DNA from 3 places in the Saccharopolyspora taberi genome. Region 3 is predicted to be linked to each of the others. Evidence: riboswitches for the same ligand, from Rfam matches in the RefSeq annotation. Region 3 holds a riboswitch; each other region holds the start of a gene.
The links. A riboswitch is a leader RNA that binds a small molecule or an ion and turns the genes downstream of it on or off. The one in region 3 is predicted to bind thiamine pyrophosphate.
Positions count from the first base shown of each region.

Region 1 (10,355 bases), on a different contig from region 3:
ACGCCGGAGATGCTGGTGCTGGCCGACTCCTGCGAGCGCATCGCGGCCGTCGTCGGCTGGGTCGACCTGACCGGCCGCGACGCGCGGGAGCGTCTGGGCGGGCTGCTGAGCCACCCGGCGGGCCGGTGGTTGCGGGGGATCCGGCACCAGGTCGAGGACGAGCCCGATCCGGACTGGCTGACCCGGCCGGACGTGCTGGCCGGGCTGGCGGCGGTCGAGGACGCCGGGCTGCTCTACGAACTGCTCGTCCGGCCGCACCAGCTCCCGGCGGCGACCAAGGCCGTCAGCCGGTTCCCGCAGCTGACCTTCGTGCTCGACCACTGCGCGAAACCCCCGGTGTCGTCCGGAGAACTGGAACCCTGGGCGAGCGGGCTGCGCGAGCTGGCCGCGCATCCCAACGTGGTCTGCAAGCTCTCGGGTCTGGTGACCGAGGACGACTGGGACGCGCAGCCGGACGCCACGCGACTGCGGCCGTACTTCGACGTCGTGCTCGAAGCGTTCGGGCCGGGGCGGCTGATGTTCGGGTCCGACTGGCCCGTGTGCTTGCTGGCGGCGGAATACCGCGAGGTCCTCGGCGTCGCCCGGGATCTGACCGCTGATCTGACGGAGACGGAGCGCGCCGCCGTCTTCGACACCACCGCTCGGCAGGTTTACGAGCTCTAGCCGGGTTGTTGCGGGAGAAACGTGTTATCCACAGCGTTGTCCCCAGGTTTGCGGCCTGTGGACAACGATCTCCACATGTGGACAACTTGTCGTTGTCCAGGTGGAATCGCGGTCCGGCGCAAGCCCGTGTCCGGCGTTCGCCGGGTGAGCGGATGGGCACTCCGTCGTTTGATGTTGCGCCACCCCGCTTTGGATCGCTGCTCCGTTCGGCGTAGCCTGGCGTTGCCCGTCTCACCCCGCCCCCTCGGTGAGGCGGGCTTTTAACGGCCGGACCAGCCGAGTCTCCGATCAGGCGCGCCGCCGATCAGCGGAGTCTCCGATCAGCGGAGCCCTCGATCAGCCGAGTCTCGATCAGCGGGGTGTGCCTCCGATCAGCGGGTGCGGGTGACCTTCTTGAGGCCGCGCGGGTTGTCCGGGTCGCCGCCGCGTTCCAGCGCCAGGCCGAGCGCGAGCCGCTGCACCGGCAGAACTTCCAGCACCGGCGCGACTTCCTCCGCGCAGTCGGGCACGCCGATGCGGTGCGAGGCGCGCACGGCGTCGGCGGCGGAACCGATCGCGCAGATGTCCGCCCCGCGTTCCTGCACCGCGTCGAGGACGTCCCGCATGGCTTCGCCGCCCTTGCCCGCGCTGCACAGCGCGAGCACCGCGGTCTCGGAGTCGACCGCCGCGACCGGTCCGTGCAGCAGGTCGGCGCCGCTGTACGCGCGGGCGGACAGGTAGCTGGTCTCGGCCAGCTTCAGCGCGGCTTCGGCCGCGGTCGCCGACGAGTAGCCGCGACCCGTGGTGACCATCCGGCCGGCGAAGCGGTAGCGGCGGACGGCTTCGGCGACCGCGTCGCCGGTGGTGTCCAGGGTGCGCTGGGCCAGTTCCGGCAGTGCGCGGGCGTGCTCGCCGCTGCCGCCGCGCACCGCGTCGATCAGCAGGTACAGCGCGAGCAGGGTGGCGCTGTAGCTCTTGGTCGCCGCGACGGCCCGCTCCTGGCCCGCGCGGATGTCCACGCCGAACTCGGCGGCGGCGTTGAGCGGGGAGTCGGAGGTGTTGGTGACCGCGACGGTCAGCGCGCCGCTCCGGCGGCCGGACTCGGTGACCTCCAGCAGGTCGGGCGAACCGCCGCTCTGGCTGACCGACAGCAGCAGCACGTCGGTCAGGTCGGGGCGCGCGCCGTAGAGGGTCGTGGTCGACGGCGAGACCAGGCCGACCGGCAGCTCCAGCAGCACCTCCAGGAGGTACTTGGCGTACAGCGCGGCGTGGTCGCTCGACCCGCGCGCGGCCAGCAGGGCGAACCGCGGCCTGCGCTCGGCGATCCGGGCGGCCACCTCGGCGATCCGGTCGTGCTGGGCCAGCAGGTCGGCGAACACCCGGGGCTGCTCGGCGATCTCGGCGGTCATGCGCTCGCCGGGGCGGGCGGTGGCCTCACTCATGGTCGTCCCTTCTCGCCTCTAGGTCTAGACCAATCGTAGAGCACCTCGCGGCGCCTCGGCACCCCGTCGGCCCGTGTCACGTGCGCCCGTGTTCCGCCCGCTGGTCCGGCGAGGCGAAACTGACGGGTGCGGCAATCGCACGTCCGACTTTCGGGCATGCTGAACGGGTAAGACGCACCGGCACCCGGGCGCAACCGGCGGGAAGGTTGCGGTGGTAGGAGGAACGATGCTCGAAACATCGGTGGCAGGCGGCGCGGAGAGCCCGGGCCGGACCCAGCGCGAACCCAAGTACTGGGGCCTCAAGCAGCACCTGCTCGACATGCTCCGATCGCTGCCGCCCGGATCGCCCATCCCCACCGAGCGCGCGCTGGCCGCCGAGTTCGACGTCTCCCGCACCACCGTCCGGCAGGCGCTGGCCGAGCTGACCGTCGAGGGCAGGCTGCTGCGGGTGCAGGGCAAGGGCACCTTCGCCGCCAAGCCCAAGGTCGCCCAGCGCCTCCAGCTCACCGGCTACACCGAGGACATGCTCGCCCAGGGCCGCCAGCCCGCGTCCCGCCTGCTGGAGGTCGTCGAGGAGCCCGCCGACGCCGAGCTCGCGGCCCTGCTGGGAACCCGCCCCAGCGCGACCGTGCTGCGGCTGCGCAGGTTGCGGCTGGCCGACGGTGAGCCGATGGCCATCGAGACGACCCACCTGCCGCTGTCCCGGTTCCGCGGCCTGACCGGCAGGCTGGAGTCCGGCGGTTCGCTGTACCAGGTGCTGCGCGAGGGCTTCGAGGTCGAGATGGGCTACGCCGAGGAGACCATCGAGACCGCGCTGGCCAGCCCGGAGGAGGCCGAGCTGCTCGGCGCCGACGTCGGGCTGCCGATGCTGCTGCTGTCCCGGCACTCCTTCGACACCGAGGGGCGGCCGGTCGAATGGGTCCGGTCGATCTACCGCGGCGACCGGTACAAGTTCGTCGCCCGCCTCAACCCGCCGGGCTGAGCCCGTTGCGCCGGAAGGTGCAGCCGCGTTACCCGAAGTGGCAGTACTCACGACTGGGCAACATCGGGGAGAAAAGGATCGTGGTTCCACGTTGGCCGTTACAGGACCGATACGTAGTGCGTGGGAGCCATGGCCGAGGAGAAGAAGGAAGCTGACGGCGAGGACAAGAAGCGCAAGCTGGACATATCCCCGGCCCAGGTCACCGGAGCCGCCCTGGCCTCGGTGACGGCGGCCTTCCTGGGATCCACCCTGGGGGCGGTGGGGACGCTCTGGGGAGCGGCGCTGACCAGCGTCGTGATCACCGTCGGCGGCAAGGTCTACCAGATGTCGCTGGAGCGGACCAAGGAGCAGGCGGAGAAGGCGTCGGTGCTCAAGCGGCTCCGGAAGCCCGGGGCGTTGTCGGCGGCCGGGGACGGGGAGGCCGGGGGCGAGCCGGGCGAGTCCGGGCGGGACGGGGCGACGCGGGTCGAGAGCGCCGGGTCCGGGCGGGCTGGCGCCGGGCAGGCCGGGACCGCGCAAGCGGGGATCGCGCAAGCCGGGCCGGGCAATGCCGGGACCGGGACCGCCGGGGCGGGGAAGGTCGCGCCCGCGGAGTCCGAGCAGCGGACCCGCTTCCTCCGCACGCCCGCGATGCACTGGCCGGGCGGCGAGCAGGTCGTCGACGATCCGAACCGGACCCGCCGGATCGACCGCGCCCAGGTCGACCAGGGTGCCGCCGACACCCGGCTGGTCGGCCGGGGTGACGCGGATGCTCGGCTGGAAAGTCAGGGCGCCGACGACACCCAGCTGGCCCGCCCGAGCGCAGCCGACACCCAACTGGTCGGCCAAAGCGCAGCCGACACGCGGCTGGTCGGCCCGGGCTCCGACGACACCCGGCTCGTGGGGCAAGGCGCCGACACGCAGCTGGTCAGCCCGAACGCCGCCGACCCCCGGCTCTCCGACAACGCCGCCGAACCGACCACGATGATCGCCCCGCCGGAGCAGCCCGACCGCCGCATCCGCTGGCGGCGCTGGGGCGTGGCGGCGGCCAGCAGCGCGCTCGCGTTCGCGCTGTGCATGCTGATCGTCACCGGCTTCGAAGGTCTCACCGGCCGCTCGCTGTCCGGCGACGGCGGCACGACGATCGGTGAGGCGCTGCACCGCAAGGCCCCGCCGGTGCGCGATGAGCAGCCCGCGCCGACCCCGGAGCCGAGCACCACCCAGAAGCCGACCACCTCCGCGCGGCCGACCGGCGAGCCGACCTCGGAACCCACCCAGGCGCCGTCGCCGACGCAGCCGCGGCCGACCGAGCAGCCGACGGTCCAGCCGCGGCCGACCGGCGACCCGTCGCCGACGCAGGAGCGCCCCGAGCCCTCCGGCGAGCCGACGCAGTCGGTGCAACCGAGCGTTCAGGGCATTCCGGAATGATCCGTTTGCGCGGCTTCGACCTGCGGTAACGACATCGTGGGACGGCCGGGTGGCACTCCGTTCGGCGGCGTGCCGCCCGGCCTCGGCGCATTTCGGCGTGTCGTCGCATATGCGTCAAATGATGGATGTGCTCTCCCTGGTCTCGACCAATAATCGGTCGCCACGGAGCCCCTTCCACGGACAAGGGAGACAGCACATGAATCGCAGAACCGCGGCCCGCATGACGGGAACCGTGATGTTCGCGGCCGGGACGATCGCGGCGCTGACCGTGCCCGCGACCGCGACCCCCGCACCCGCGCCGGCCAAGGCGGCAACCCTGCTGGAGGCCATGCAGCGCGACCTCGGCCTGACCGCGGAGCAGGCGACCGAGCGGCTCGCCGACGAGGCCGTGGCCAACCGAGCCGACCAGCAGTTACGCACCACCCTCGGGAACGCCTTCGGCGGCTCGCACTACGACGCCGCGCTCGGCAAGCTGGTCGTCGGCGTGACCGACGCGAACCTGGTCGACGAGGTCCGGGCGGCCGGTGCCGAGGCGAAGGTCGTGGACACCGGACTCGACCAGCTCAACGGCGTCGCCGACGGGCTCAACGCCCACGTCGCGGCCATCCCGCAGTCGGTCAGCGGCTGGTACGTGGACTCCACCAGCAACTCCGTCGTGCTGACCACCGCGCCCGGCACCGCCGGTGCGGCGGCCGACTTCGTCAGGGCGGCCGGCGTGAACACCGCCGACGTCCAGGTCGTCGAGTCCGCCGAGCAGCCGCGCACCTACGCCGACGTCATCGGCGGCAACGCCTACTACATCGGCAGCGGCTCCCGCTGCTCGATCGGCTTCTCGGTCCAGGGCGGCTTCGTGACCGCGGGCCACTGCGGCAACCAGGGCGACACCACCAGCCAGCCGACCGGCACCTTCGCCGGCTCGTCGTTCCCGGGCAACGACTACGGCTGGGTCGAGGTCGGCTCCGGCGAGACCCCGCAGCCGCTGGTCAACGACTACCAGGGCGGCACCGTCGGCGTCGCGGGCTCGACCGAGTCCGCCGAGGGCGCGTCGATCTGCCGGTCCGGTTCCACCACCGGCTGGCACTGCGGCACGGTCGAGGCCAAGAACCAGACCGTGAGCTACCCGCAGGGCACGGTGCAGGGCCTGACCCGCACCAACGTCTGCGCCGAGCCCGGCGACTCCGGCGGCTCCTGGCTGTCCGGCGACCAGGCCCAGGGCGTGACCTCCGGCGGCTCCGGCGACTGCTCGTCGGGCGGGACGACGTACTTCCAGCCCGTGAACGAGATCCTGCAGGCGTATGGACTGACGCTGCTCACGCAGTGAGTTTTCGCCGTTCGGCTCGTTCTGCTTGGGTGGTCGCTTGGCGGAACCTCAGACGCCGCCTCGCTGCGGGATCTTTTTCCGACGTATAGTCCAATACGACGGAAAAAGCTGTCCTCGCGAGGCGACGCCTGAGAACCCGCGGGTGGTCCTGCTGCGTGCTTGGGCTAAGCGGCTTCGCCGCTTGAGGACGATGGTTGGGTTGAATGGTGCGTACCCGGGGCTTTGGCGCCGGGTACGCGCGTGTCAGCTGAGCTTGGCGCGGAGGGACTGCGCCGCCGCTCGGGGGTCTTCGGCCTCGGTGATCGCGCGGACCACGACCACCCGCTGCGCGCCCGCGGCGATCACCTCGTCGAGGTTGTCCATGCTGATGCCGCCGATGGCGAACCACGGCCTGCCGTGTCCCCGGTGCTCGGCGGCGTGCCGGACCAGGTCCAGCCCGGCCGCCTCCCGGCCCGGCTTCGTCGGGGTCGTCCACACCGGCCCGGTGCAGAAGTAGTCCACGCCCGGCTCGGTCGCCGCGGAGTCGGCCTGGACGACGTCGTGCGTGGAGCGGCCGACCACCACCTGGTCACCGACGATCCGGCGGGCCAGCTCCACCGGCAGGTCGTCCTGGCCCAGGTGCAGCACGTCGGCCTCGGCGGCCAGCGCGACGTCGGCGCGGTCGTTGACCGCCAGCAGCGCGCCGTGCCGGAGGCACGCCTCGGCCAGCACCTCCAGTGCGGCCAGCTCGTGGCGCGCTTCCAGCGGTGCACCGCCGGACGCCTTGTCGCGGAGCTGGATGATGTCGACCCCGCCGTCGAGCGCCGCGTCGGCGAACTCGGCGAGGTCGCCGCGTTCGGTGCGCGCGTCGGTGCAGAGGTAGAGCCTGGCCTCTTCGAGGCGGGCGCGGATGCCGAAGCCGTCCAAACCGGGCATGCCCCAAGGGTAACCGCCGACGCCGGAGCCGCCGGGAGATCTCGCCTCGGCTGCTGACTGCCGGATCTCGGCCGGGTACGGTGGATCGCGGTGAGCACGGGAGTCCGCTGATGCCGGACTGAGAGGGGGCGCAGGCCCCGACCGTCGAACCTGATCCGGGTCATGCCGGCGCAGGGAGCGTGGAGTTGTCTGGTCTTGTGCGCGTCGCCGTCGTGGGCGGCGGAGTCATCGGCACGTCCGTCGCCTGGCGGGCGGCCACCGCGGGTTACCGCGTGAGCCTGATCGATCCGGAACCGGCGTCCGGTGCGTCCTTCGTGGCGGGCGGGATGCTGGCGCCGGTCGCCGAGGCGTGGCCCGGCGAGGAGGACCTGCTGGAGCTCGGCGCGGTCTCGCTGCGCCGCTGGCCGGAGTTCGCGGCCGAGCTGGAACGCGCGTCCGGCCTGCCGTCCGGGCTGCGCACCGAGGGCACGCTGGTCGTCGGCGTCGACAGCGCCGACCGGGCCGAGCTGGACAACCTCGCCGACTACCTCGCGACCCTGGGACGGGTGGTGACCAGGCACAGCGGGCGCGAGCTGCGGCGGCTGGAGCCGTCGCTGGGGCCCGCGGTCCGCGGCGGTCTGGAGGTGCCGGGCGATCTCGCGGTGGACAACCGCGTCGCGCTGGCCGCGCTGCGAGCAGCGGCGACGGCGGCGGGCGCGGAGCACGTCCTCGCGCGGGCACGCGCGGTGCGCGCCGGGGCGGTCGAGCTGGAGGATTCCGTTCTGGAGTGCGATGTCGCGGTCATCGCGGCCGGGGCGCACTCCGGGGAGTTGCACCCGCTGCTGCGCGGTGCGGTTCGCCCGGTCAAGGGCGAGATCCTGCGGTTGCGGGCGCGTTCGACCGCGCTGCCACCGCCGAGCCGCACTGTGCGCGGGCCGGTCCACGGCAGGCAGGTCTACCTGGTGCCGCGCGACGACGGCGGGCTGGTGCTGGGCGCGACCCAGTACGAGGTCGGCTTCGACACCGAGGTCACGGTCGGCGGGGTGCGCGACCTGATCGCCGACGCCGAGCAGGTGATGCCGGGGATCGCCGAGTACCAGCTGGTCGAGGCCATCGCGGGCCTGCGGCCGGGCACCGGCGACAACCTCCCGCTGCTGGGCCCGCTGGAGCCCGGCGTCATCGCGGCCACCGGCCACCACCGCAACGGCTTCCTGCTCGCGCCGGTCACCGCCGACGCCGTGCTCGGGATGCTGCGCGGCGAGACGCCGCAGGACGAGGTCAAGGCCGCCGACCCCGGCCGCCACAACGGAGGTCAACAGTGAACGTAGTGCTCAACGGAACTCCGAAGCAGGTCTCCGAGAACACCACGCTGGAGGTGCTGCTCCGGGATTTCGGCTTCCCGGAGCGGGGAATCGCCGTCGCGGTCGACGGCTCGGTGGTGCCGCGGGCGTCCTGGCCCGCGACCGGGCTGCACCCGGACGCCACCGTCGAGGTCCTCACCGCGGTCCAAGGAGGCTGACATGGACGACCCGCTGATCATCGCAGGGCGCGAGTTCGGTTCCCGGCTGATCACCGGCACCGGCGGCGCGGCGAACCTCGCGGTGCTGGAACGTGCGCTGATCGCCTCCGGCACCGAGCTGACCACGGTCGCGATGCGCCGCGCCGACGCCGGTGGCGGCACCGGCGTGCTGGAACTGCTGCGCAGGCTCGGCATCGAGGCGCTGCCCAACACCGCGGGCTGCCGCACGGCGGCCGAGGCGGTGCTGACCGCGCAGCTCGCGCGGGAGGCGCTGGGCACGAACTGGGTCAAGCTGGAGGTCGTCGCCGACGAGGACACGCTGCTGCCGGACCCGGTGGAGCTGCTCGACGCCGCCGAACAGCTGGTGGACCGGGGATTCGTGGTGCTCGCCTACACCAACGACGACCCGGTGCTGGCGCTGAAGCTGGAGGAGACCGGGTGCGCGGCGGTGATGCCGCTGGGCTCGCCGATCGGCACCGGCCTGGGCATCCGCAACCCGCACAACATCGAGATGATCGTGTCCCGCGCGTCGGTCCCGATCGTGCTGGACGCCGGGATCGGCACCGCGTCCGACGCCGCGTTGGCGATGGAGCTGGGCTGCGACGCGGTGCTGCTGGCCACCGCCGTGACCCGCGCGCAGGATCCGGAGCGGATGGCCGCCGCGATGCGCGCGGCGGTCGAGGCGGGCCGGCTGGCCCGGCAGGCCGGCCGCATCCCGCAGCGCTTCTGGGCCCAGGCGTCCAGCCCCGGCAGGCCCATCGGCTGATCCGGCACGCAGGGCTTTCGTTCGCGGAGCAGGTGATCAGGCGCGCCAAGCGTCGCGCACGGCGTTGTTGAGGTCCTGCACCTTCTGCTGGAACTCGACCGGATTTTCCCGCGCCTGGCTGAGGTCGGGTGGTGCCTGGACGGCGATCGGCGCGGGTCGCGGTGCCGGAGCGGGTTTCGGCGAGGCCGGAGCGGCGGCGCGCGGCGGCTCGCGGAGGACGCGGCGCAGGGTTTGGAGCTCCAGTCCCGCCGCCCGGATCGCGTCGGCGGCCACCGCCCCGGCGGTGTCGAGCTGGCCGCGCCAGCGCTCCAGCTGTCCGCGGACGATCTCGACGACGTCCGGCCGCATGCCGGACTCGCGCGCGTCCGCGATCGCCGAGTCCGCCAGGACCTGCACGTTCTCCAGCACGAGCCGGTAGTTGGTCAGCTCGGCGGCGGCCCGCCGGTGCGAGTCGGCCGCGCGCAGCCAGTTCGTGGCCAGGTCCGCCCGCGCCCGGTCGTGGGCGTCGCGGGCCCGCCCGGACCAGGACTCGGCCCGCGCGGACCGGATCGCGTTGCCCGTGAACTCCAGCTCGTCGGCGAGCGCGTTCAACCGGTCGCTCTCACCGGCGACACCCTGGTTGTTGCCCCGGATCGGGGCCAGCTCGTTCATCGGCGCTCAGGGGTCAGCGGAGATCGGCGATCTCGGACAGCCTGTCCGCGAGCCCGGCGTCCAGCTCCTCGTAGAGGTCGGCGCTGCCCACCAGCCGATCGGCCAGCTCCAGCGCGTCGGCGCGCAGCAGGTCGACCGCGCTCGCCGACTCCTGCTGGTAGGCGGCCAGCTCCGCGCCGAGCCGGTCGTGGCCGGCCTCGCTCGGGGCGAGCCGGTACTTCAGCGCCGACCGGGAGCTGAAGTCGTTGATCGTGTTGCGCGTGTTGCGCGCCGTGGCGCGCAGTTCGTGCGTATCGGCGGAGAAAATGCTCCGGGTCATGGCCGGGAATCCTATCCGGAACTGTTTCCGGTGGAAAAGGACCCGGCGCAATCTTCGTTCAGGGCAATCGGCCGGAGATCTGCTCCACCAGTTGCGGCGACAACGGAAGCGTCGCGACCGGGGCGGCATTCCGGGCGGCTTCCGGGTTGACCAGAATCCCTGCTCGGAGCCGTTCTTGACGCAGTTTCCGCAGCAGGTCGGCGCCGGTCGTGGGGAGCGGTTGCGGCCCCCACGGCGGAATCACCTCCCGCCGGTACTCGTCGAACCGGTGCGGGCTGCTGAAAGCGCACACCCAGTCGCCGTGGGCGGCGGTGCGGGCGAGTGCCAGCCGGTTCTCGGCGTCGCGCGGCACCAGCATCGTTCCGGCGAGGAATTCGTTGATCGACTCCTCAACCGGATCCCGCGGCACCAG
Region 1 covers NZ_BAAAUX010000033.1:6,748-17,102, forward strand. Annotated here, with positions in the region: gene ABD691_RS30855 (amidohydrolase family protein) at 1-663, shown strand, start outside; gene ABD691_RS30860 (SIS domain-containing protein) at 1,035-2,084, opposite strand; gene ABD691_RS30865 (GntR family transcriptional regulator) at 2,311-3,066, shown strand; gene ABD691_RS30870 (hypothetical protein) at 3,196-4,473, shown strand; gene ABD691_RS30875 (S1 family peptidase) at 4,670-5,794, shown strand; gene thiE (thiamine phosphate synthase) at 6,038-6,709, opposite strand; TPP riboswitch at 6,796-6,903, shown strand; gene thiO (glycine oxidase ThiO) at 6,895-8,010, shown strand; gene thiS (sulfur carrier protein ThiS) at 8,007-8,207, shown strand; gene thiG (thiazole synthase) at 8,209-8,973, shown strand; gene ABD691_RS30900 (putative T7SS-secreted protein) at 9,010-9,624, opposite strand; gene ABD691_RS30905 (hypothetical protein) at 9,638-9,943, opposite strand; gene ABD691_RS30910 (hypothetical protein) at 10,002-10,355, opposite strand, start outside.
Region 1: it holds a riboswitch for thiamine pyrophosphate, as region 3 does, so the genes downstream of both, thiO (glycine oxidase ThiO) here and ABD691_RS27085 (thiamine ABC transporter substrate-binding protein) in region 3, are expected to answer to the same signal.

Region 2 (10,355 bases), on a different contig from region 3:
GGGCCCACGCCGTGGTCGATGAGGTGGTGCGCGAGCTGGTTGGCCCGCGCGTCGAGCTCGCCGTAGCTGACGTCGACGCCGTCGAAGGTCACCGCGACCGCCTCTGGACTGCGGCGGGCCTGCTCCTCGAACAGCTCCGGCAGCGTCACCCGTGGCGGGGTGACCGGTTCCGGCGCGGGCAGGACCAGTCGCCGCTCCGCCTCCGACAGCAGCTCGATCCGCCCCACCGGGGTCTCCGGATCGGCACCGGCGAATCCGGCCAGGAAGCCCAGGAACCTGCTTCGGTGCCCGGCCAGCTCGTCCTCGCCGTACAGGCCGGGGTTCGCGTCGAACTCGAACCGCAGGTCGCCGCCGCTGGGGTAGATCGAGATGGTCAGGTCGTCGACCGGCCCGGCGGCCAGGTTGTGCACCGTCGCGCGGGCGTCTCCGAAGTGCAGGTCGTAGTCGAAGGACTTGATGTTGACCATCGGGCCGAACAGCGGCCGGTCCGATCCGAGCGTCCGCAGGTCGCGGCGAAGGTCCTCGCCGCGGTGGTTCTGGTGCTTGCGCAGCAGGCGCACGGCCTTGGCGACCTGCGTGACCAGCTCCTCGCGGGTGGTCTCCGGGGTGATCCGCAGCCGCAGCGGCAGCACGTTGACGACCATGCCGGGAACGCGCAGCGCGGCCGTGCCGATCCGGGCCATCACCGGCAGCCCGAGGACCACGTCCCGAGCCCCGGTCATCCGGTGCAGGTACGCGCCGACCGCGGCGATCAGCGCGTCCGGCCACATCGTGCGGCTGCGCTTCGCGGCTTCGGACAGCGCCTCGGCGGTCTCGGCGGGCGCGGAGTCGGACTGGCGCAGGAAGTGGTGCCCGGTCGCCCGGGACCGGCCCGCGAGCGTGACCACCTCGGGCCGGTCGGCGAGGTGCCGGCGCCAGAACTCCTCGTCCTGCCGCCGCTTTTCGGACTCCCGGTAGTCGCGCTCGGCGTCGAGCAGCGCGCTCAGCGGTTCGAACGGCGAGGGATCGGGCCGCTGACCGGCGACGAGGGCGGAGTAGACCTCGGCCACCCGGCGGATGACGATCGAGAACCCGTAGCCGTCGATCGCCACGTGGTGGATCCGCTGGTACCAGAGCCAGCGGTCGTCCTCGATCCGGAACAGCGCCCCCGCCAGCAGCCCGGAACCGTCCAGCGCTGCCGAACCGTTCAGCCCGGAACCGTCCAGCGCTGCCGAACCGTTCAGCTCGGCGCGCATCCGCTCGACGGCGGTGGCGACGTCGCCGGCGTCGACGACCTCGAACGGGAAGTCGGCCTCCGGCCGCACGAGCTGCCGGGGACCGGCGTCGTCCTCGGTCACCCGGACCCGCAGCGCGTCGGCCTCGGCGACGACCTGCCGCACCGCCGCCTCGAACAGCGCCGGGTCGACCGGCCCGTCGATCTCGACGTACTCGGCGGTGTTGAAGATCGGGTTCGCCGGGTCGAGCTGCTGCGCGAACCAGATCCCCGCCTGGGCCGCCGACAGCGGCAACGACTCGGCAGATCGCTCGCCCATCGTTCTCCCCACAGATCAGAATGAAAGTAAGGCTAACCTTACTTATAATTAACCGGCCGGGCCATGGTGCGCCTGATCACCTGCGCGAGAAGACCATCAGCGCGGAGTTCTTGGCGGGCAGGCCGACCTCGCGCTCGCGGACGAAGCCCGCCCTGCCGAACGCGCCCACCGAAGCTCCATTGTGGACGTTCGGCTCGGCCACCACCCGCTCGCAGACCGGGTCCGCGGCCAGCAGCCCGTCGGCGACCGCGCGCAGCAGCGCGGAGCCGACCCCGCGCCCGATCGCGTCCCGCTCCCCAACCGCGATGTGCACGCCCAGGTCGTGCGGCGCGTACGGGTAGCAACCGGCGAGCTTGTCCCGGCACACCCGGTACAGCTCGACGTAGGCGATTTCGCGCCCGTTGAGCGCGACGACGCACGGAACCGAGTGCGCACCGCCCAGCTGCGTGGCGATCTCCTCCCGCCAGCGCTCCAGCGGCCAGTCCTGGTGCCAGTTGACGGCGACGTGCTCGCTGTTCATCCACCGGTGCACCAGCGCGACATCCGCATCGGTGTCCGCCGGTCGGAGCGACCACTCGCCGCCCAGCTCGGGGATCGGCACACCGGGAACCTCCGGATCACCGGCGTAAAGCGGATTCGGCACCTCGTAGCGGACCGGGGTCACCTCGGGCAGGTAGCGCAGATCCTCGCCCACCAGCACGGCGAGATCCGCGGTGGTCGGGCTGTCCAACCGGCGGCTGCCGGCAGCCCGCAGCCGCTCACCAAGCAGACCGAGGAGTTCGTCCTCATCGGCCAGCCCCGCTCGCCCGAACCGGCCGATCATCGCCAACGGCCCCCGAGCCAGAGCCGCCGGATCGTCCGACTTCAGCAGCGCGTCGGCGTGGTCGTGCAGCGACCGCACGGGATCCGACGGCAACTGCGGATCCGGCCCGAGCGACCGCGCCCACTCGACCGGCGTTCCGGCGTCGGCAGCGTTGATCGCCGCATCCGGCAGCGACCGCCGCCGCGCCTCCTCCGCGCACGCGGCGACCAGCGAATCGCCGCCCTCGACGGAGATCGGCGCGAACGCGTGCGCTCCGGTCGGCGACCTGTAGATCACTTCGGTGTCCACGCGCAGCGACCCGATGGTCAGCCGCAGCGCCCCCTCCGCGACCGGCGTGTGCGTCTCGGACAGCCACCGGCGCAGCACGGCGGAACGGCGCAGGTGTGTCGATCCGGAAGGTTCCACGGCACTCCGTCCTCGGATCAGCGAGGGTCCTCCGATTGGCGAGAATCCTCCGATTAGTGAGCCGAGGCTAACCTAACACCTTGCTCCAACCGGGAACATCGAGTCCGCAGTGGACACGGGCAGTCACCGCGCATTCGGGCAGATCAGGACGAGGTTGTTCTGGCGACATGACATCGGATGAAGATCCATGCCTGATCAGGTGATGATCGCCGTGCTCCGCTGGGCGATCACGCGCGCACGGACCTAACCTCCCAACCAGTGACCATGCCCTCGTCGTCCGGATAAAGGAGTCCCCCATGGAAGACGCCGACGCCGTCGTCCCGCTCCGTCCCGGATTCGACATCCAGATCCGGGGATTCCACCGCAACCAGGTGATCGAGCACATCGAGCTGCTGGAGAACCAGCTCAAGCTCGTGACCATCGACCGGAACGAGGCAGCACAGCTCAACGGCGACCTCCGCCGCCTCTGCGACGACACCCGGGACGCCCTCGAAAACGCCGAGCAGCAGCTCAAGCGGATCGAGTCCTCCGACACCGGGCTTCCCGCCGCGTCCCAGCGGGTGCAGAACATGCTCACCATCGCCGAAGAAGAGGTCCAGACGTTGCGCGACCAGGCCCGCAGGCAGGCCGAGATCATCCGCGGCACCGCCGAGAACGAGGCCAGGGAGCTGATCGCCGAGGCCGAGCAGGCCGCGCGGGACCTGCGCACCGAGTGCGCCGAGCTGATCTCCACCCTCGAGTCCCGCCGCGCGGCGCTGCGCCGCGAGCACGACCAGCGGCTCAGCGAACTGCGCAACCGCGAACGGGCCATGCGGCAGTCGATCCGCGACGAGTACAAGAAGACGATGGCGGCGGCTCAGGAAGAAGCCGACGAACTGCTCGCCCGCACCCGCAAGCAGTGCGGCCAGTGGGACGCCGAGAGCGAGCAGCTCCGGCTCGACGTGCTCGACGAGATCCACCGCCAGAGCACCCAGCTCGAAGAACTGCGCACCGCGACCATGTCGGCGCTCAACAACGCGCGGGAGTCGATCGACTCCTCGGCCGCACTGCTCATCCCCCAGCCCGCCCCGCTGCCCGGAGCACCCGACCGGTCGAAGGTCGAGCTCCCCGCGCAGCGAGACGACGTCCAGACCTTCAACGTCGACCTCACCCCGCACACCAACGGCTCCGGCCCGCAGCTCGAAGCGCTCGACGTGGTCCGGCCGAACTGATCGGAGCACGACGTGGACCTGATCGTTCTGACGTTCGTCGCCGGGTTCGCCGTGGCGACCCTGATCTTCTGGCCGCTGCTGCAGAAGGCGCAGCGCCGGCCGGTTCAGCCGCCGCCGGTCCCGCGGACCCCGAAGCACCGCAAGACCACCCAGAGCTCGCCGGTCGTGGTCCCGCGGCAGACCGCCCCGGCCGAGCAGGAGCCGAAGAAGAAGGAGACCGCCGAGCCGGTGGTCTCGATCGGCTACGCGCCCGAGGCGGTCGAGATGCCCGAGCTGCCGACGGACCTGTTCGCGAAGCGCTACGAAGCCCGGTTCAACCGCACCCGCAGGCGCCTGGAACGCCTGCGGGCCCAGGTCGAGGAGTCGTAGTCAGCTGTTCCGCCAGTTGACGACCAGCTGGTCGCGCTGGCCGAAACGCTCCAGGTGCCTGCCGATCACGTCCCGCACGCTTTCGAGGACCTCGGCGTTCTCCGCCTCGGCGCGCAGTTCGAGCACGCCGGGCCGGTAGACCAGCAGGCAGCTACCCGACCCGCGATCGGCGGGCAGCGTGATCCGGATGCCGCCGTCCTCGTCCGCGACCGCGCACTTGCGGCCGAGGTGCGACGCGAGCTGTTTGCCGTAGCGCTCGGGCTTGTCGGTGTCGACGTCAGCGCTCGCGTGAACCATGAGCATCAGCTCCTCCGCGCGTAGTTAGCCTTACCTTACTGTTAGTTTTCCGCACTACTTTCGCCGTGCCACCGTGTGGGTCGTCACAGCGCGCCCGACCGCAGGCAGGCCGCCGCCACGGCCACCGGCCGCCGGTTGTTACCTTCGGCCGCGCCCCCGCCCCCAACCGGCAGGAGCCCCGTGCCGACCGTCTACCTCGTCGCGACCACCGGCCACCCGAACTACGGCGACGAACTGATCGCCGCGACCTGGCTCAAGCACCTCGCGCGGACCGCACCCGACAGCGAGATCTGGGTCGACTGCCCCAACCCCGGTCCCAGCGCGGTCCTGCTCGGGCACCTGCACCCGCGGGTCCGGTTCACCGACACCTTCTGGCGGCTGTGCTGGGAGGCGCCGTCGGACGATCCGTGGGAGGTCGCGGCCTTCGTCCGCAGCGCCGTCGACGACCCCGGCCTCGCACCCCGCTGGGTCGCCGGGATCGAGCTGGCCGCCCGCGCCGACCTCGTGCACGTCATCGGCGGCGGCTTCATCAACGGCATCTGGCCGCACCACGTCGGCCTGCTCGCCGCGGCCGTCGCCGCGACCCGCCGGTCCGGCGGCCGGGCCGCCATGACCGGCCAGGGGCTGTGGCCGGTGGCCGAGGAGGCCCGGCCGCTGCTGCGGGAGCTGGCCGCGCGGTTCGACGTGGTCGACGTCCGGGACGAGCCGTCCGCCGACCTGCTCGGCTCGCTCGACGGGATCACCGCGACCGGCGACGACCTGTTCTTCGGCCTGGACCCGTCGCTGCACCGCGAGGACGAGCACCGCGAGGTCATGGTCTGCCTGCAGTCGGACCTGCTCGACGTGAGCGTGCCCGGGCTGGCCGGGTTCCTGCTCGACACCCTCCGGGAGTGGGGAGTCCGCCCGGAGCAGGTCGGGTTCGTCGAAGGCATCCCGCGCATCGACCGCGAGGTCTTCGCGCTGGTCGAGCACGAACTCGCGGGCGCCCGCTTCTACCCGTTCTCCGAGATCATCGACGCCGGTCTGCCCGCGGCACCCGGGCAGCGGTGGCTGTCGAGCCGCTTCCACGTGCACCTGGTCGCCGCCGCGGCCGGAGCGGACGGTGTCGCCGTGTCGGTCAACTCCGGCTACTACACCAACAAGCACCGGTCGCTGATCGACCTCGGCTCCGGGTGGTCGCTCAGCGAGGGGCTGGCCGTCCCGGCGATCCCTTCCGGCGGCGGGTTCCCACCGGAGGCGCTGCGGAAAACGCGGCAGGACAAGGAAAAGCTCGCCGGGTCGATCTACGGCTGATCCTGCTCGCGCTTCAGCTCCTCGCGCCTGCGGGCGCGGTGGTCGAGGATGTAGAAGGGCGCGGCAGCCAGCACCGGAACCAGCATGCCGACGAAGATGATCAGAAGCGACCCGCCCACTGCACCGAAACCCTGCCTACGGTGGGCGAACCCACGGCCTGCGACTCCGTTCACGACATCGGCGCGGCCCCGGGTTTTCGTTACGGCCGCAACCACTTCGTGGTAGGCCACTCCTCGCGCTCCCACGCGCTGTTCCAGAACAGCCACTCGTACTCGGTCGCACGGGTGAACGCCGCGAGCATCCGCTCCCGCATCGGCTCGTCGGCAGCCGCGGCGGCGCGGTCGGTGAGCTGCCGGGCCGACAGCACCGCGGCGGCGAACTCGTCGTCGGCGTAGGTGCGGATCCACTTGTGGTACGGGTGATCGGCACTCGCGCCGGTTGCCTCCAGGATCGTGCTGCCCACGTGCTGGTAGACCCAGAAGCACGGCAGCAGCGCCGCCACCAGCACCGGGAACGGCTCGGTGAGCGCCGAGGCGCGGAGAAACGACGTGTACCCCAGGCACGACGGGGACGTGTCCACCCCGGCGATGTCGGCGTCGGAAAGCCCGAACTCCTCTACATAACCGGCGTGCAACCGCCGCTCCTCCAGCAGCGCGCCCTGCGCCGCGCCCGCGAGGAACGCGGCGTCCTCGGCCTCCTCGGCGCGGCTGGCCGCCGCCGCGAGCGCCTGCGCGAAGCCGGCGAGGTAGCGGGCGTCCTGGACGATGTAGAAGGCGAACCGCTCGCGGTCCAGCGAACCGTCGGTGAGCGCGGCGTTGAACGGGTGCTCGACGATCGCCTGCTGGAGCTCGGCGGTGTGGGCCCAGGCGCGCGCGCAGAAGCCGTCGGCGGGCGGGGCGGGGAGCTTGCTCATCGGATCAACTCTCGCTCTCTACGCAGTGCTTGCCGGATCCGGGGCATCGCGGGCGCGTCACCACCACTGGTGGAAGTGGTGCACCGGGCCGTGACCGTGACCGACGTCGAGGCGGTGCGATTCGCGCAGCGCGGCGGTCAGGTACTGCTTGGCCTCCCGCACCGCGGTCGGCCAGTCCGGGCGCTGCGGGCGCAGGGCCGCGATCGCGGCCGACAGGGTGCAGCCGGTGCCGTGGTCGTTGTTGGTGACGACGCGTTCGCCGGGCAGGAACTCGCAGACCCCGTCCCCGGACAGCAGGTCCACACTGGACTCGCCGGTGAGGTGGCCGCCCTTGAGCAGGACCTGCTTCGCGCCCAGCTCCGCCAGCCGCTCGGCCTGCGCGGGCATGTCGTCGGCGCGGCGGATCTCCCGCTCTCCCAGCAGATCCGCGGCCTCCGGCAGGTTCGGGGTGATCAGGTCGACCCGCGGCAGCAGCTCGTCCCGCAGCACCGCCACCGCCTCCGGCGCGAGCAGCCGGTCGCCGCTCTTGGCCACCATGACCGGGTCCAGCACGACGTGCGGCGGCGCGTACCGGTCGAGCGCGGCGACCACGGCCCGGATCACCCCGGCGTTGGCCAGCATGCCGATCTTGACCGCGTCCACCCGCACGTCGTCGAGCAGCGTGGTGAGCTGGGCGGTCACGAACTCCGGCGGCACCTCGCGCACCTCGGCGACCCCGGTGGTGGTCTGCGCGACCAGCGCGGTGATCACCGACATCCCGTAGGCGCCGTTCGCCGAGAACGCCTTCAGGTCGGCCTGGATGCCGGCGCCGCCGCTGGGGTCGGTACCCGCGATGGTCACGACGTTGACGATCATGACGTCCCTCCGCTAGTGCGAGCTAGGTCAGGTTCAACGGGTCTGTTCTCAGCCCGGACCACTCCCGGGCACCCCGCGTCAGTGCGACCAACCTACAACCCGGCAGCGCCCCCGGACCACACCCGTCTTCCGCCGCTCCGGCCCAACGCCGTGTCCCCCGTCCGGGTCATGTACATCAGGCAGATGCGCGACGAAACTGACCGGATCGCCCAAGCCGAGCCGGATTCCGGCGGCATCCGCGGTCCCCGTGCAACCGATCGCGCCGGACCGCCGTCCCTGGGGCAGACGAGGATCGACCGAGGGGGTTCGACCGTGTTCGACCGCGAGCAGGTGTGGTGGATCGTCCCGCCCGGGCAGCGCATCAGGCACGCCGTGACCGACCGCCCCGGCGCCCGCCCGGCGGGCGACGTCGTGCCCGCCCTGTGCTCGGCGGCGGTCAAGATCCCCTACGAGACCTACCCCCCATCGCGTGAACCTCGCAGCCGCGCCATCACCGAGCGTTGCCCGGAATGCGAGCGGCAGGTCGCCGACCAGCTGCGGCGCAGCGCCGATCTCGTGGTCAGCGTCTGGGACAGCTGATCGCCGCGAGCGATCTCACAGTCACCATCCGGTGAGGCGACCCTCAGCCGCCGATAGGGTGGGGGCGATGGACACCACGACCGAAGCCACCCAGTACGCCCGTTCGCGCCGGGCCAAGCGGCCGGATCCCGCGGAAGTCTGGGGCCCGCTGGCCGGTCTCGCCGACGCCGCGGCGGGAGCCGCGGCCAACTCCGGGGCCGTTGCCATCACCCGCGGATTCGACCGCAAGAGCAGGCAGCGCGCGAAAGCGCTGCGGGAACTGCTCGCCGAACGCGGTGTCGCGGCCGTCGAGGTCACCGCCGCTTCGGGCAGCGAACGGCTGCTGGCGGGCAGCGAGGTGGCGGCCGTGGTCAACCTGGTCGGCGCCGGATCGTGGCAGCCCTACCGGCTGGGCGCCAAGCTGCGCGCCGCGGTGTTCAACCCCGGTGGCGGCGACGAGCCCGTCGGCCGCGACGTGATCGGCATGGCAGGCGAGTCCGGCCGCCGCGACGTCGCGCTGTCGCACGTGGCGGTCCGCCCCGAGGACCCGGCGAACGGCAGCATCACGGTCATCAGCAACGGCGAACCGCTGTCGGTACCCGGCGGCCGGATCACCGTCACGCCGGCGGGCCCGCGGCTGGAGGTCAACCTCAGCGGCCCGGACTACGCCGCGCAGACCTTCAGCTCCGCCGAGATCCGGGTCGAGACCTTCGACGGCCCGCACCGGCTGGTCCGCGACGAGCTGCCCATCGCCGAGTTCGAGGGCGCGGTCACCTTCACCGCCGAGCCGGAGGGCCTGCGGATCCAGTCCGTCTGAACACCTCGCGCGCCCGTTCGAAGATCAAGAACGTGCGCTGAGCAGCGCTTACCTACTGGCGGGTCGCCAATTCGGCGGCCCGCCATCACATCCGCCGACCTGGCGCGTCTCACGATCGACCGCCCACCAGAGGGTGGGCCGAAGGAGGTCGGGGATACGTGGACGCCACTGGGGAATGGCGGGTGAGCTGCCGCGACGTCGCGGGGCGGCGCAGGGACGTGTCGGTGTTGGTCAACCAGGGCAACGTCGTGGTCGTCGCACCGCCCGGGGAGACGGCCGTCCTCTCCCCGCTCGAAGTCGGACGGCTGCGCGCCGCGCTGCGCGACGCCGTGGTCGCCGCCGCCGCGAACGCGCCGTGATCGCGCAGGTCAACGGGGTCCGGCTGATCCGCATCCGGCCGCACCCTTCCCGGAACGCCGCGCGGGAGGCATTATCTACTCTCGGTAGCTTCCGATCGGCGAGGGTGGACGCGTGGCGATTCACGGGTTGGTGCGAAGGCTGCGGGCGAGGGTGCGGCCGGACTGGATCCAGGGGCCGCAGACGGCCTACATCCTGGCCAGGCAGGGCGTGCTGCGGCCGATGCGCCCCGACAAGCTCCTGCGGATCTTCCGGGCCTGGCTGCGCTGGGGGATCACCCCGCCGCTGGCCTACGCCGTCGGCGCCATCCGGCACGCCGACCGCCCGGCTGTCATCGACGAGCGGGGCGCGCTCAGCTACGCCGAGGTCTCCCAGCGCACGACCCGGCTCGCGAACGCGCTGCGCGCCCGCGGCATCGGCGACACCAGCAAGGTCGCGATCCTGTGCCGCAACCACCACGGGCCGATCGAGACGATCATCGCCTGCGGCAAGCTCGGCACCGACGTGGTGCTGCTCAACACGGGGCTGAGCACCCAGCAGCTGGCCGCCGTCGTCGCCGAGCAGCAGGTCGACCTGCTAGTCGTCGACTCCGAGTTCTCCGCGCACCTGCCCGAACTGCCCGAGGACCTGGACGTGGTGCTGGCCTGGACCGAGGGCAGCACCCGGCACGACACGGTGGAGCACCTGATCGCGACCGCGTCCGCCAGGGCCCTGCCCCGAAGGCCCCGGCACGCCCGCATGATCGTGCTGACCTCGGGCACCACCGGCACGCCCAAGGGTGCCCGCAGGCCGGACCCGCCGGGCATCGGACCGGCCGCGACGATCATGTCCCGGATCCCGCTGCGCAGCGGCGAGCGGATGCTGGTGTGCGCACCGGTGTTCCACACCTGGGGGCTGGCCGCGTTCCAGCTCGGTGCGGTGCTGG
Region 2 covers NZ_BAAAUX010000043.1:20,950-31,304, reverse strand. Annotated here, with positions in the region: gene ABD691_RS32705 (amino acid adenylation domain-containing protein) at 1-1,532, opposite strand, end outside; gene ABD691_RS32700 (GNAT family N-acetyltransferase) at 1,609-2,760, opposite strand; gene ABD691_RS32695 (coiled-coil domain-containing protein) at 3,057-3,971, shown strand; gene ABD691_RS32690 (hypothetical protein) at 3,984-4,340, shown strand; gene ABD691_RS32685 (DUF2218 domain-containing protein) at 4,341-4,643, opposite strand; gene ABD691_RS32680 (polysaccharide pyruvyl transferase family protein) at 4,818-5,930, shown strand; gene ABD691_RS32675 (hypothetical protein) at 5,921-6,049, opposite strand; gene tenA (thiaminase II) at 6,130-6,843, opposite strand; gene thiD (bifunctional hydroxymethylpyrimidine kinase/phosphomethylpyrimidine kinase) at 6,901-7,698, opposite strand; TPP riboswitch at 7,686-7,784, opposite strand; gene ABD691_RS32660 (hypothetical protein) at 7,882-8,277, shown strand; gene ABD691_RS32655 (hypothetical protein) at 8,345-9,073, shown strand; gene ABD691_RS32650 (hypothetical protein) at 9,232-9,432, shown strand; gene ABD691_RS32645 (AMP-binding protein) at 9,545-10,355, shown strand, end outside.
Region 2: it holds a riboswitch for thiamine pyrophosphate, as region 3 does, so the genes downstream of both, thiD (bifunctional hydroxymethylpyrimidine kinase/phosphomethylpyrimidine kinase) here and ABD691_RS27085 (thiamine ABC transporter substrate-binding protein) in region 3, are expected to answer to the same signal.

Region 3 (10,355 bases):
GAAGGCGCGGGAGGACTGCTCGTGCACTACGACGACGCCGGCGGCACGCTCGCGGACGTGGCGGCCCTGCTCTCGGCGCCGGTGCTGGTCGTCGCGCACGCCGGTCTGGGCACGCTCAACGCCGCTGCGCTGACGGCGGAGGCGCTGCGCAGCCGGGGCGTGGAGTGCGCGGGCGTGGTCGTCGGGAGCTGGCCGGACGAGCCGGACCTGGCCTCCCGCTGCAACCTGGTCGACCTGCCCGCGGTGACCGGCGCGCCGCTGCTGGGTGCGCTCCCCGAGGCCGCGGCCGACCCGGAGGGGTTCCGGGCCCGCGCGCGGGCAGGGCTGGCGCCGGAGCTCGGCGGCACCTTCACCCCGTCCGGGCTGTTAGCGTGGGACGGGTGACCGGAGAGTCCGTGCTGGTGATCGGCGCCGGAGTGCAGGGGCTGACCGCCGGGGTGGTGCTCGCCGAGGCGGGGCTGCGGGTCCGGATCCGGACCGCTGACCGGCCTCGGGACACGACTTCGGCAGTGGCGGGTGCGATGTGGGGCCCGGCGATGCTGCGGCCCGCCGACCGCGTCCTGTACTGGGGCACCCTCTCGCACGCCGAGTTCACCGAACTCGCCCGCGACAGCGGTTCCGGGGTCCACCTCGCGTCCGGCCGGATGGCGGCCCGCTTCGACCTCGGCGACGCCGTGCCGCCGGAGGCTCGGCTCATCCCCGACCTGCGCCGATGCCGGCCCGACGAGCTCCCGGAGGGGTTCGTCAGCGGCTACCGGGCGACCGTCCCGCTGATCGACATGCCCGCCTACCTCGACTACCTGGTCGACCGGTTCCGGGCGGCCGGGGGCGAGATCGCGGTGAGCCCGGTCCCGACCCTGGCCGAAGCCGCCGCGGACTCGCCGCTGGTGGTCAACTGCACGGGCGTCGGCGCCCGGGAGCTGGTCGGCGATCCGGCGGTGCACCCGGTGCGCGGGCAGCACGTGGTCGTGGCCAACCCCGGGATCGACGAGTACTTCATCGAGCTGACCACCAACAGCGAGTTCGCCGGGTACATGCCGCACGGTGACCGCGTCATCCTCGGTGGGGTCGCCGTGGAGCAGGACTGGAACCTGGTCCCGTCGCGCACGGTGAGCGAGGGCATCCTGCGGCGCTGCGCCGAGATCGAGCCCGCGCTCGCCGGTGCGGAGGTCGTCGACGAGCTGATCGGCCTGCGCCCGGGCCGGGACTCGGTCCGGCTGGAGGTGGAGGACTTCGCCGGGGCGCGCATCATCCACGACTACGGCCACTCCGGCTGCGGGGTCAGCCTCTCCTGGGGCTGCGCCTTCGAGATCGCCGAGCTGCTCGGGGCCTGAGGAGCGGAACCGCCGGCGACGGTTCCGCCCGGTTGCTCAGGCGTTGGCGAAGGCGTCGGCGACCGAGTCGATCTCCTGCGCCAGCGAGACGTCGTTCTGGGTGATGCCGCCCTCGGAGTGGGTGATGCACCAGAAGGTCACCTTCCGCCAGCGGATGTCCATGTCGGGGTGGTGGTTCTCGCTCTCGGCGATCTCGGCGATCCGGTTCACGGCCTGGATGGCCTGCGGAAAGCTGGCGAACTCGATGGTCCTGGTCAGCTTCGGGCCGTCCTGCTGCCACTCCGGCAGGTGCTGGAGCGCCTCGGACACCTGGGTGTCGGTGAGAAGTTCGGTCATGCCCACATGGTGGGCCCTCGCCGCGCCCGGCGCGAGCGTCCCCCTGACGTACACTTCCGGGGCCACGGGAGTCCAGCACGCTGGGCTGAGAGGAGGGGGCGAGCCCCTCGACCGTCGAACCTGAACCGGGTCATGCCGGCGCAGGGAGGCCCCTCGGTGCCGGCTGCGTGGCAGGACATCGGGAGGATCGTTGAACCGTTTGCTGCAGCTCGCCGGAGCGACCGCGCTGGCCGTGCTGACCGCCGGGTGCTCGCTGGCCGGAACGCAGGGTGCCGGGCAGGGCGCCCGCACCGTCACGCTCGTCGCGCACGACTCGTTCGTCGCGGACGAGGGCCTGCTGGCGAAGTTCAAGGAGTCGACCGGCATCACGCTCCAGGTCGTCAACAGCGGTGACGCGGGCGAGCTCACCAACAAGCTGGCGCTGACCAGGGCGAACCCGATCGGCGACGTCACCTACGGAATCGATTCGACGTTCGCCTCCCGCGCCCTGCGCGAGGGCGTGCTCCAGCCGCACCGGCCGCCGAACGCGGGCCAGGGCCCCGAGCGCTACGCGCTGGAACCGGAGAACCGGCTGACCGCGGTCGACGTCGCCGACGTCTGCGTCAACATCGACACCGGCTGGTTCGCCCAGCACGGCCTCCCGGAGCCGACGACGCTGCGCGACCTGACCGACCCGCGCTACAAGGACCTGTTCGCCGTGCCGGATCCGGCCACGTCCTCGCCGGGGCTGGCGTTCCTGCTCGACACCGTCGCCGCGTTCGGCGAGAACGGCTGGCAGGACTACTGGCGGCAGCTGACCGCCAACGGCGTCAAGGTCTCCTCCGGCTGGGAGGAGGCGTACAACCAGGACTTCTCCGGTTCGGCCGGCAGGGGGCCGCGGCCGATCGTGCTGTCCTACGCCTCCTCGCCCGCGGCCGAGACGAACCCGGACGGGACCTCGCGCACGAAGGCACTGCTGGACACCTGCTACCGCCAGGTCGAGTACGCCGGCGTGCTGACCGGCGCGAAGGACCCGGAGGCCGCGGGGAAGGTGGTCGACTTCCTGCTGTCGCCCGAGTTCCAGGCGCAGGTCGCGGACACGATGTACGTCTACCCCTCGGTGCGCGACGTGCCGCTCCCGCCGGGTTGGCAGACCAGCGCGCCGCTGCCGGAGCGGCCCGCCGAACTGCCTGCCGAGCAGGTCCAGCAGAACCGCGACCGTTGGGTGGAGCAGTGGCGCTCGGTGGTGCGGGGCTGAGCGTCGGCAGCGGGCACCGCGCGGCCGTCGGTGCCGCCGCCGCGCTGGTGCTCGGGTTCCTCGGCCTGTTCTTCGCCTGGCCGGTCGCGGTGATCGTCGGGATGGGCGTTGGTGGCGGGATCGCCGGTGTGCTGGGCGATCCGGCCACCTGGCGGCTGGTCGCCTTCACGCTCGGGCAGGCCGCCGCCTCCACGGTGGTCGCGCTGGTGCTCGGCATGCCGCTGGCGTATGTGCTGGCGCGGCTGACGATTCCGGGCAAGATGGTGCTGCGCGCGATGGTCATGGTGCCGTTCGTGCTGCCGACGCTCGTGGTGGGCATGGCGTTCCGCGCGCTGTTCGGTGGTGCGGACGGGGTCAGCGTGGCCGGGATCGTGCTGGCCAACGCGTTCTTCAACGTCGCCGTCGTGGCCCGCACGGTCGGCGGCCTCTGGACGCATCTGGACCGCCGGGTCGAGGACACCGCGCGTTCGCTGGGAGCGTCGCGGTTGCGCGCGTTCACGTCGGTGACGCTGCCTGCGCTGCTGCCCGCGCTGGGTTCGGCGCTGGCGGTGGTTTTCCTGTTCTGCTCGACGAGTTTCGGCGTCGTGCTCGTCCTGGGCGGCGGGGACTTCCGGACATTGGAAACCGAGATCTACCTGCGCACCGTGCAGTTGCTCGACCTCCCGGGAGCGGCGGCGCTGTCGCTGCTGCAACTGGCGGCGGTGGTCGCGGCGCTGGTGATCGCGGCGGTGTCCCGCCGTCGCCGCGAAACCGCCCTGCGGCTGCGGAAGGCGGAGGAGACGGCCCGCCGACCGCAGGGCGGGGAGTGGTGGGTCGTGGGCCTGGCCGCGGCGGTGGTCGCCGGACTGCTCACGCCGATCATCGGCCTGCTCGTCCGCTCGGTGTCCACAAGGGACGGATGGAGCCTCGCGGGCTACCGCGCGCTGGCGGGGACGGGGGAGCGCGGCACCCTGCAGGTGTCGGGCATCGACGCCGCCCTGAACTCGGTCCGCACCGCGGTCGACGCGACCTGGCTGGCGTTGCTGATCGGCCTGCTCGCCTCGTTCGTGCTGATCAGCGTGCAGCGGCGGACCACGGCCGAACTGCTCGACACGGTGCTGATGCTGCCGCTGGGGGTGTCGGCGGTGACGGTCGGGTTCGGCTACCTGATCACGCTTGACGTGCTGCCGGGCGACCTGCGCACGTCCCCGTTGCTGGTGCCCTTTGCGCAGGCGCTGGTGGTGACACCGCTGGTGATCCGGATGGTGCTGCCGGTGCTGCGCGCGATCGACGCCCGCCTGCGGCAGGCCGCCGCCACGCTCGGCGCGAGCCCGTGGCGGGTGCGGTGGGAGATCGACGTGCCGCTGGCGGCCCGAGCCGTGGTGGCAGCGGCGGGATTCGGTTTCGTGGTGGCACTCGGCGAGTTCGGCGCCACCAGCTTCCTGGCGCGCCCGGACGCGCCCACCCTGCCGGTCGCGATCGGCAGGCTGGTCTCCCGGCCGGGAGAGCTGAACAGCCAGATGGCCTACGCGGCCTGCGCCCTGCTGATGATCGTCACCATCGCGGCGGTGGTCCTCATCGAGCGGGTGCGGGGCCGGGCCGAATCCGTCGGGGAGTTCTGATGAGCCTGAACGTCAGCGGCCTGTCGGTCCGGTACGGATCGCAGCCCGCGGTGTCCGATGTGGACATCGAGTTGGCCGATGGTGAAGTGCTGGCCCTGCTGGGCCCTTCGGGCTGCGGCAAGTCGACGCTGCTGCGCGCGATCGCGGGCCTCGAACGCCCGTCGGCGGGCAGCGTGCACTGGGACGGCGCAGACCTGGCCCGGGTCCCGGTGCACCGCCGCGGCTTCGGCATGGTCTTCCAGGACGGCCAGCTGTTCCCACACCGGGACGTCGCGGGCAATGTGGAGTTCGGCCTGCGCATGCGCTCCACCGGCCGAGCCCGGCGCGCGGAACGAGTGGCGGAACTGCTCGAACTGGTCGGCCTCGCGGGCTACGAGCGCCGCCGCGTGACGGAGCTGTCCGGAGGTGAGGCCCAGCGCGTCGCACTGGCCCGCGCGCTCGCGGCGGAACCGCGGTTGCTGCTGCTCGACGAGCCACTGTCCGCATTGGACAGGATGCTGCGCGAGCAGCTGGCGGTCGATTTGGCGTCCCTGCTCGCCCGCGACGACGCGACGGCCATCGTCGTCACCCACGACCACGACGAGGCGTTCACCCTCGCCGACCGCGTCGCGGTCATGTCACGCGGCAGCGTGCTCCAGGTCGACACGCCGGAGGCGCTCTGGAGCCACCCCGCCGACGACGAAGTCGCGGCGTTCCTGGGCTGCACCACGTTCCTGCCCGCGCGGGTGAGCGACGGAGTCGCGAGCTGCGCGCTGGGGGAGGTCGCTGTGGGGGCGCCGGATGGGGAGGCGCGGCTCGGGCTGCGCGCCGCAGGCGTGCGGGCCGGGGCTGGTTTTGGGGTGGTGCCGGGTGGTGGGGGTGGTTTTGGCGGTGAGGTGGTCCCGGTCGAGATGGGCCCGGTCGAGGTGGCTGCGGATGGTGCGGCCCTGGGTGGTCGTGCGGTTTCCGGCGGCGGCGCGGCTTCGGATGCCGGGGCGGTCTTGGATGCTGGGGCGGCTCCGGATGCTGGGGCGGCTCCGGATCGTGCGTCGGCCTCGGATTGTGGGGCAGCTTCGGATCGTGGGGCAGCTTCGGATCGTGAGGCAGCTTCGGATCGTGGGGTGGCCTCGGATCGTGGGGTGGCCTCGGATGCTGGGGCGGTCTTGGACGCCGAGGCGGTTTTGGATGGAGCGGGGCTGAACGGCAAGCCGGTTCCGGATGTCCGGGCTGCTTCAGGCCACGGGGTGATCTCGGATCGCGAGCCGGTTCCGGATGCCGGGGAGTTTTCGGGCAGAGGAGCGGCTCCGGGCGACCAGGGTGCCCCAGGCGACCGAGGTGGCCTGGGCGGCCAAGGTGCTCTGGGCGACCAGGGTGCTCCGGGTGCCCGAGGTGCCCCGGGAGATCGAGGTGCTCCGGGTGGCCGAGGTGGCCTGGGTAACCCAAGTGCCCCGGGTGACCAAGGTGGTTCGGGTGGCCGAGGTGGTTCGGGTGGTGCGGTGCCGGAGGGCGACGGTCATCGCGGAGCTGCCGCCGGCTGGGCGAAGCCGGTGATCGGCGTCGTTGCGGAGCGGGTGCATCGGCACGATCACGTGCGGCTGGCCGTCACGGTGCCGGAGGCGCCGGAGGTCGGGCGTGTGGAGGCGGTGGCCGGGACGGCCGGTGCGCCGAGCGTTGGAGACGTGGTGCGGCTGGCGCTGGAGCCGGACGGCGTCGCCGTCGTGGGGGTCAGGTGGTGAAGCGGGACGGGCGTTCGAGGTACGTCCGGTCCGGCGGGGCGAAGCCGAAGGACTCGTAGAGGCCGTGGGCGTCTTCGGTGTGCAGCATCCAGCGGAACTTGGCGCCCGGGCCTTCCTCGACCATCGCGCGGACCAGGGCCTTGCCGACGCCCTGGCCTCGTGCGGCGGCGACGGTGAACACGTCGGCGAGGTAGGCGCTGGCCACGCCGTCGGAGAACGCGCGGGCGAAGCCGATCATCCGGCCGCTCGGCTTCTCGTACGCGCCGACGACGCGCCAGGCGTGGTCCAGCTGGCGCTCCACGTCCGAGCGGGTGCGCCAGCGGGACCAGTACGCGTCGGTCGACACGAACTCCCACACGACGTCGCGGTCGATCCGCTCCGGCGAGTCATCCACCTCGAAATCCACCGGCTCAATCTAGACGATCAAGTCCTGATTGATCAGTGGTCGTAGGTGGTCGGGGAGCGGGTGATGGGCTGGCCGGTGGCGCGGTGGTGCCGGATCGCGCAGGTCACCGTGAGGATCGGTTTGAGCAGGTGCTGGGCGGGGTGCGGGGCGCGGTTGCGGTAGGACGGTCGCAGGAGCCGGGCGTCTCGCTCGGCGAGGTGGCGGTCGGTTCAGCCGGTACGTAGCCCTTGTGGGCCACGACCGGCAGCCCTCGACCCGGGCGAGCAGCTGCGGGTCGCGACACAACAGACACGATCTAGGTGTTCCGGGCAGCGCCGGTAGATCGGACCGCGTCGGCCACCGGCTCACACGTCCTTCGATGACATCCGGAACACCGCTGCGGAAACCCCGATCACCACGTAGCAGCCCGCGCGGAGCAGGCCGTCCACGAGCGGGCCGGTCGCGATCGGGTCCCGGAGGACCTCCATCACCGACGCCCATCCCTTCGTGATCAGCAGCGGGTGCAGCCAATCCAGGGCGGGCAGCGCCCCGAGCACGCCGAACACGATCAGCGCGCCCATGGTGGTGACCATGACCATCAGCGGGTGGTCGGTGAACGACGAGATGGCCAGCGCGATCGCTCCGACCGCCGCCATCTGCACCACCGACCAGCCGACCGCGAGCGCGACCCGCCCCAGCCCGGAGCCCATCGGCAGCGTCGTCCCCGACATCGTGACCAGGTCACCGCCGCCGACGATCACCAGGCCGGTGAGCACCCCGCTGACACCGATCACGACCACCGACAGCACGGTCATGACCAGCACGCCCACGGCCTTGACGCCGACCAGCCGGGTCCGGCTGATCGGTGCCATCACCAACCCGCGCAGGGTTCCGTGCGCGGACTCACCGGCGAGCGCGTCCGCCGCGGTCATGCTGACGACCAGCGGAAGCAGCATCGACTGCGCGAGCACCAGCGTCGCCACCGGGAGCACCAGCCCGTTGCCAGCCACCGTGGCCAGCGCCGGTGGCCCGTCGCCCCCGTCCGGGCCGCCGGTCAGGACCACGGCGATGCCGATCAGCACCGGCATCAGCGCCAGTACCGCCAGCGATGCCAGGTTGCGGGGACGGCGCAGCACCCACCGCAGTTCGGCCAGCAGCACTCGCCCCAGCGGAGCGGTCGTGCGTGCCGCGACGGCCGTCGTCATGTTTCCTCCTTGACGGGTCGGTGCGTTGCGACCTCGGCTGGTGTGCTGACGCCAGTGCGCCACCGATGGCAGTACCGGCGCGGACTGAGGACCTTCGGTTGCGCAAGACCTCCGGTCGCGCGGGGATGCATTGTGTCCACAGCGGACTCCGCTTCGGTGCCGTGGGGCGTGTGCGGTGCGGGATGGTCGCTCATGGTTCCTCCGTCAACCGAGCGAACAGGTCCTCCAGCCCGGCGCGACCGCGCCGCGCCTCGTGCACTCCGACTCCGGCGTGCACCAGCGTCGCGATGACCTCGGGCGGATCCACCTCGGTCAGCTCGACCCGGAGCACGCCGTCCTCCTCGCGTGCTGGGATCCCGTTGTCCCGCAACGCGTGCAGCCCACCCTCGACGTCCGCCGTCGACACCAGCAGGTGCGGCCCGCCGGACTCCAGCAACGTCGCCAGATCGCCCTGGGCGACGAGCGAGCCCTGGTGCATCACCGCGACGTGCGTGCACGTCGCCTCCACCTCCGACAGCAGGTGCGAGGAGACCAGGACCGTCGTCCCGACCTTGTGCAGATCGGCGATGATCCGGCGGATCTCCCTGGTCCCGGCGGGATCCAGGCCGTTGGTCGGTTCGTCGAGCACGACCAGGTCGCGCGCAACCAGCAGCGCCGCCGCGAGGCCGAGCCGCTGCTTCATGCCCAGCGAGTAGCCGCGGTACCGGCGGTGCGCGGCCCCGGCGAGCCCGACCCGCTCCAGCGCGTCGCCGACCGCCGACCGGATTTCCCCGGAGTCCAGCGCCGGTTCCATCGCCGCGCACCGCAGCAGGTTCTCGCGCCCGGACAGGAACGGGTGGAACCCGGGTCCCTCGACCAGCGCACCCACCCTCGGCAGCACCCGGTCACCGTGCGTGGGCATCTCGTGCCCGAGCACTTCGACCGAACCCGCCGTGGGCTGGGTCAGCCCGAGCAGCATCCGGATCGTGGTGGTCTTGCCCGAGCCGTTCGGCCCGAGCACCCCGACCACCGCTCCGCGCGGGACTTCGAGGTCGACACCGGCGACCGCGACCGTCGAGCCGTAAACCTTGCGCAGGCCCGTCGTGCGCGCCGCGAGGCCGCCCGTCGGGGCGGAGATCTCCGCCCCGACGGATTCGACGACTCCCGTCATCACCGGTTCCCGAGCGCTTCGGTCAGCACCTGCTCCGGCACCGCGCCGGCCAGGACCTGGCCGTCGGCGGTGACCAGCGCGGACCCGGCCTTGGTGGTGACGATCCAGCCCTGTCCCCACGGCCCGTTGACCGGCTTGCCGATCTGCTTGACCACGGCGACCGGATCAGCGGCGTCCTTGTCGTCACCGGCAGGCAGTGCCGTCCGGACCACGGTGTCCCAACCGTCGCCCACGAAGGTCGGCTGCGGGTGGTCGGCCTTGTGCTCCGGCCCTGGCTTCGCCTCCTCGACCTGCGCACCTGGTGGGGCGGTGAACTGGAACAGCGCGGCGTCCGGCTGCGACAGGTCCAGGTTCGAGAAGCCCACCCGAAGCGCGGGGTTGTCAGAACCGTTGGTGTTGACGGTGACGGCCAGCGGAATCCGCTTCTCCGAGTCCACCGCGATCCGCACCTCGCGCAGGACTGTGCGCTCGGTCGGCTTCGGCGTGAGGACAAGTTCGTAGGCGTCGCGGCCCGCCACGCTCGCGGTCCCGTCGACGGTGACGTCGCTGCTCCGGCGCAGGGTGTCGACGAGCTGGCGGGACAGCGCGGCCGGGTCGGTCGCCTCGTGCCGCGGCTGCTGCTCGTGGTGCGGGGCCTTGACGACCTGGCGCTTCTCCGCGTTCCACTTCCACACCGTCGCGCCGTCGTTGACGACCGTGGTCTCGCCCGCCGGGGACGGGATCGAGACCCGGTGCCTGCCCTGCCCGTCGGCCCAGACCTGGAACGACGCGTCGCCCTGGGAGATCTCCGGTGCGCCCGGCACCGCCGGCAGCCCGAGCTCGTTGTCCACCTCGACCGTGCCGGCCAGCGCCGGAGGGGTGGCCGTGAGCACCGACTCCACCAGGGCTTCCGGCGCGACCGGCGGGAGCACCGGGTCGGCGCCCGCTCCGGTTGGCAACGCGAGTGCGGTGAGGCCGACGACCCCTGCGGCGATCCCCGCCGTGGCGGCGATCTGAGTGCGTTTCATAGCTCCTCCTGATCCGAACCTGTCCGGTGCGCTTGACACCAAGAGTGACCCGCGGTGCCTGAGAACCCACTGAGACCGGAGCTGCGCCTGAGAAGCCTCTCAAGCAGAGGTGCGCGATGTCGGCCGTTCTCGGCATTCTGAATCCATGGCACCGCAGGTACTGGTGGTCGATGACGAGCCCGGAGTCCGCTCAGCGCTGCGCCGAGGGCTGTCCGCCGAGGGGATGGAGGTGACCGTCGCGGCGGACGGCAACGAGGCGCTGCGGCTGGCGGCCACGGGCGCCTTCGACGTGATCGTCCTCGACATCATGCTGCCGGGCCTGTCCGGCTACCGGGTGCTGGAACGCCTGCGCGCCGACGACGTCGCGACCCCGGTGCTGCTGCTG
Region 3 covers NZ_BAAAUX010000023.1:130,620-140,974, reverse strand. Annotated here, with positions in the region: gene bioD (dethiobiotin synthase) at 1-384, shown strand, start outside; gene ABD691_RS27095 (FAD-dependent oxidoreductase) at 381-1,334, shown strand; gene ABD691_RS27090 (4a-hydroxytetrahydrobiopterin dehydratase) at 1,371-1,670, opposite strand; TPP riboswitch at 1,725-1,834, shown strand; gene ABD691_RS27085 (thiamine ABC transporter substrate-binding protein) at 1,861-2,907, shown strand; gene ABD691_RS27080 (ABC transporter permease) at 2,883-4,508, shown strand; partial or broken gene ABD691_RS27075 (ABC transporter ATP-binding protein) at 4,508-5,338, shown strand; gene ABD691_RS27070 (GNAT family N-acetyltransferase) at 6,213-6,629, opposite strand; partial or broken gene ABD691_RS33795 (IS982 family transposase) at 6,662-6,879, opposite strand; gene ABD691_RS27065 (ABC transporter permease) at 6,974-7,813, opposite strand; gene ABD691_RS27060 (ABC transporter ATP-binding protein) at 8,004-8,963, opposite strand; gene ABD691_RS27055 (LolA family protein) at 8,963-9,970, opposite strand; gene ABD691_RS27050 (response regulator transcription factor) at 10,116-10,355, shown strand, end outside.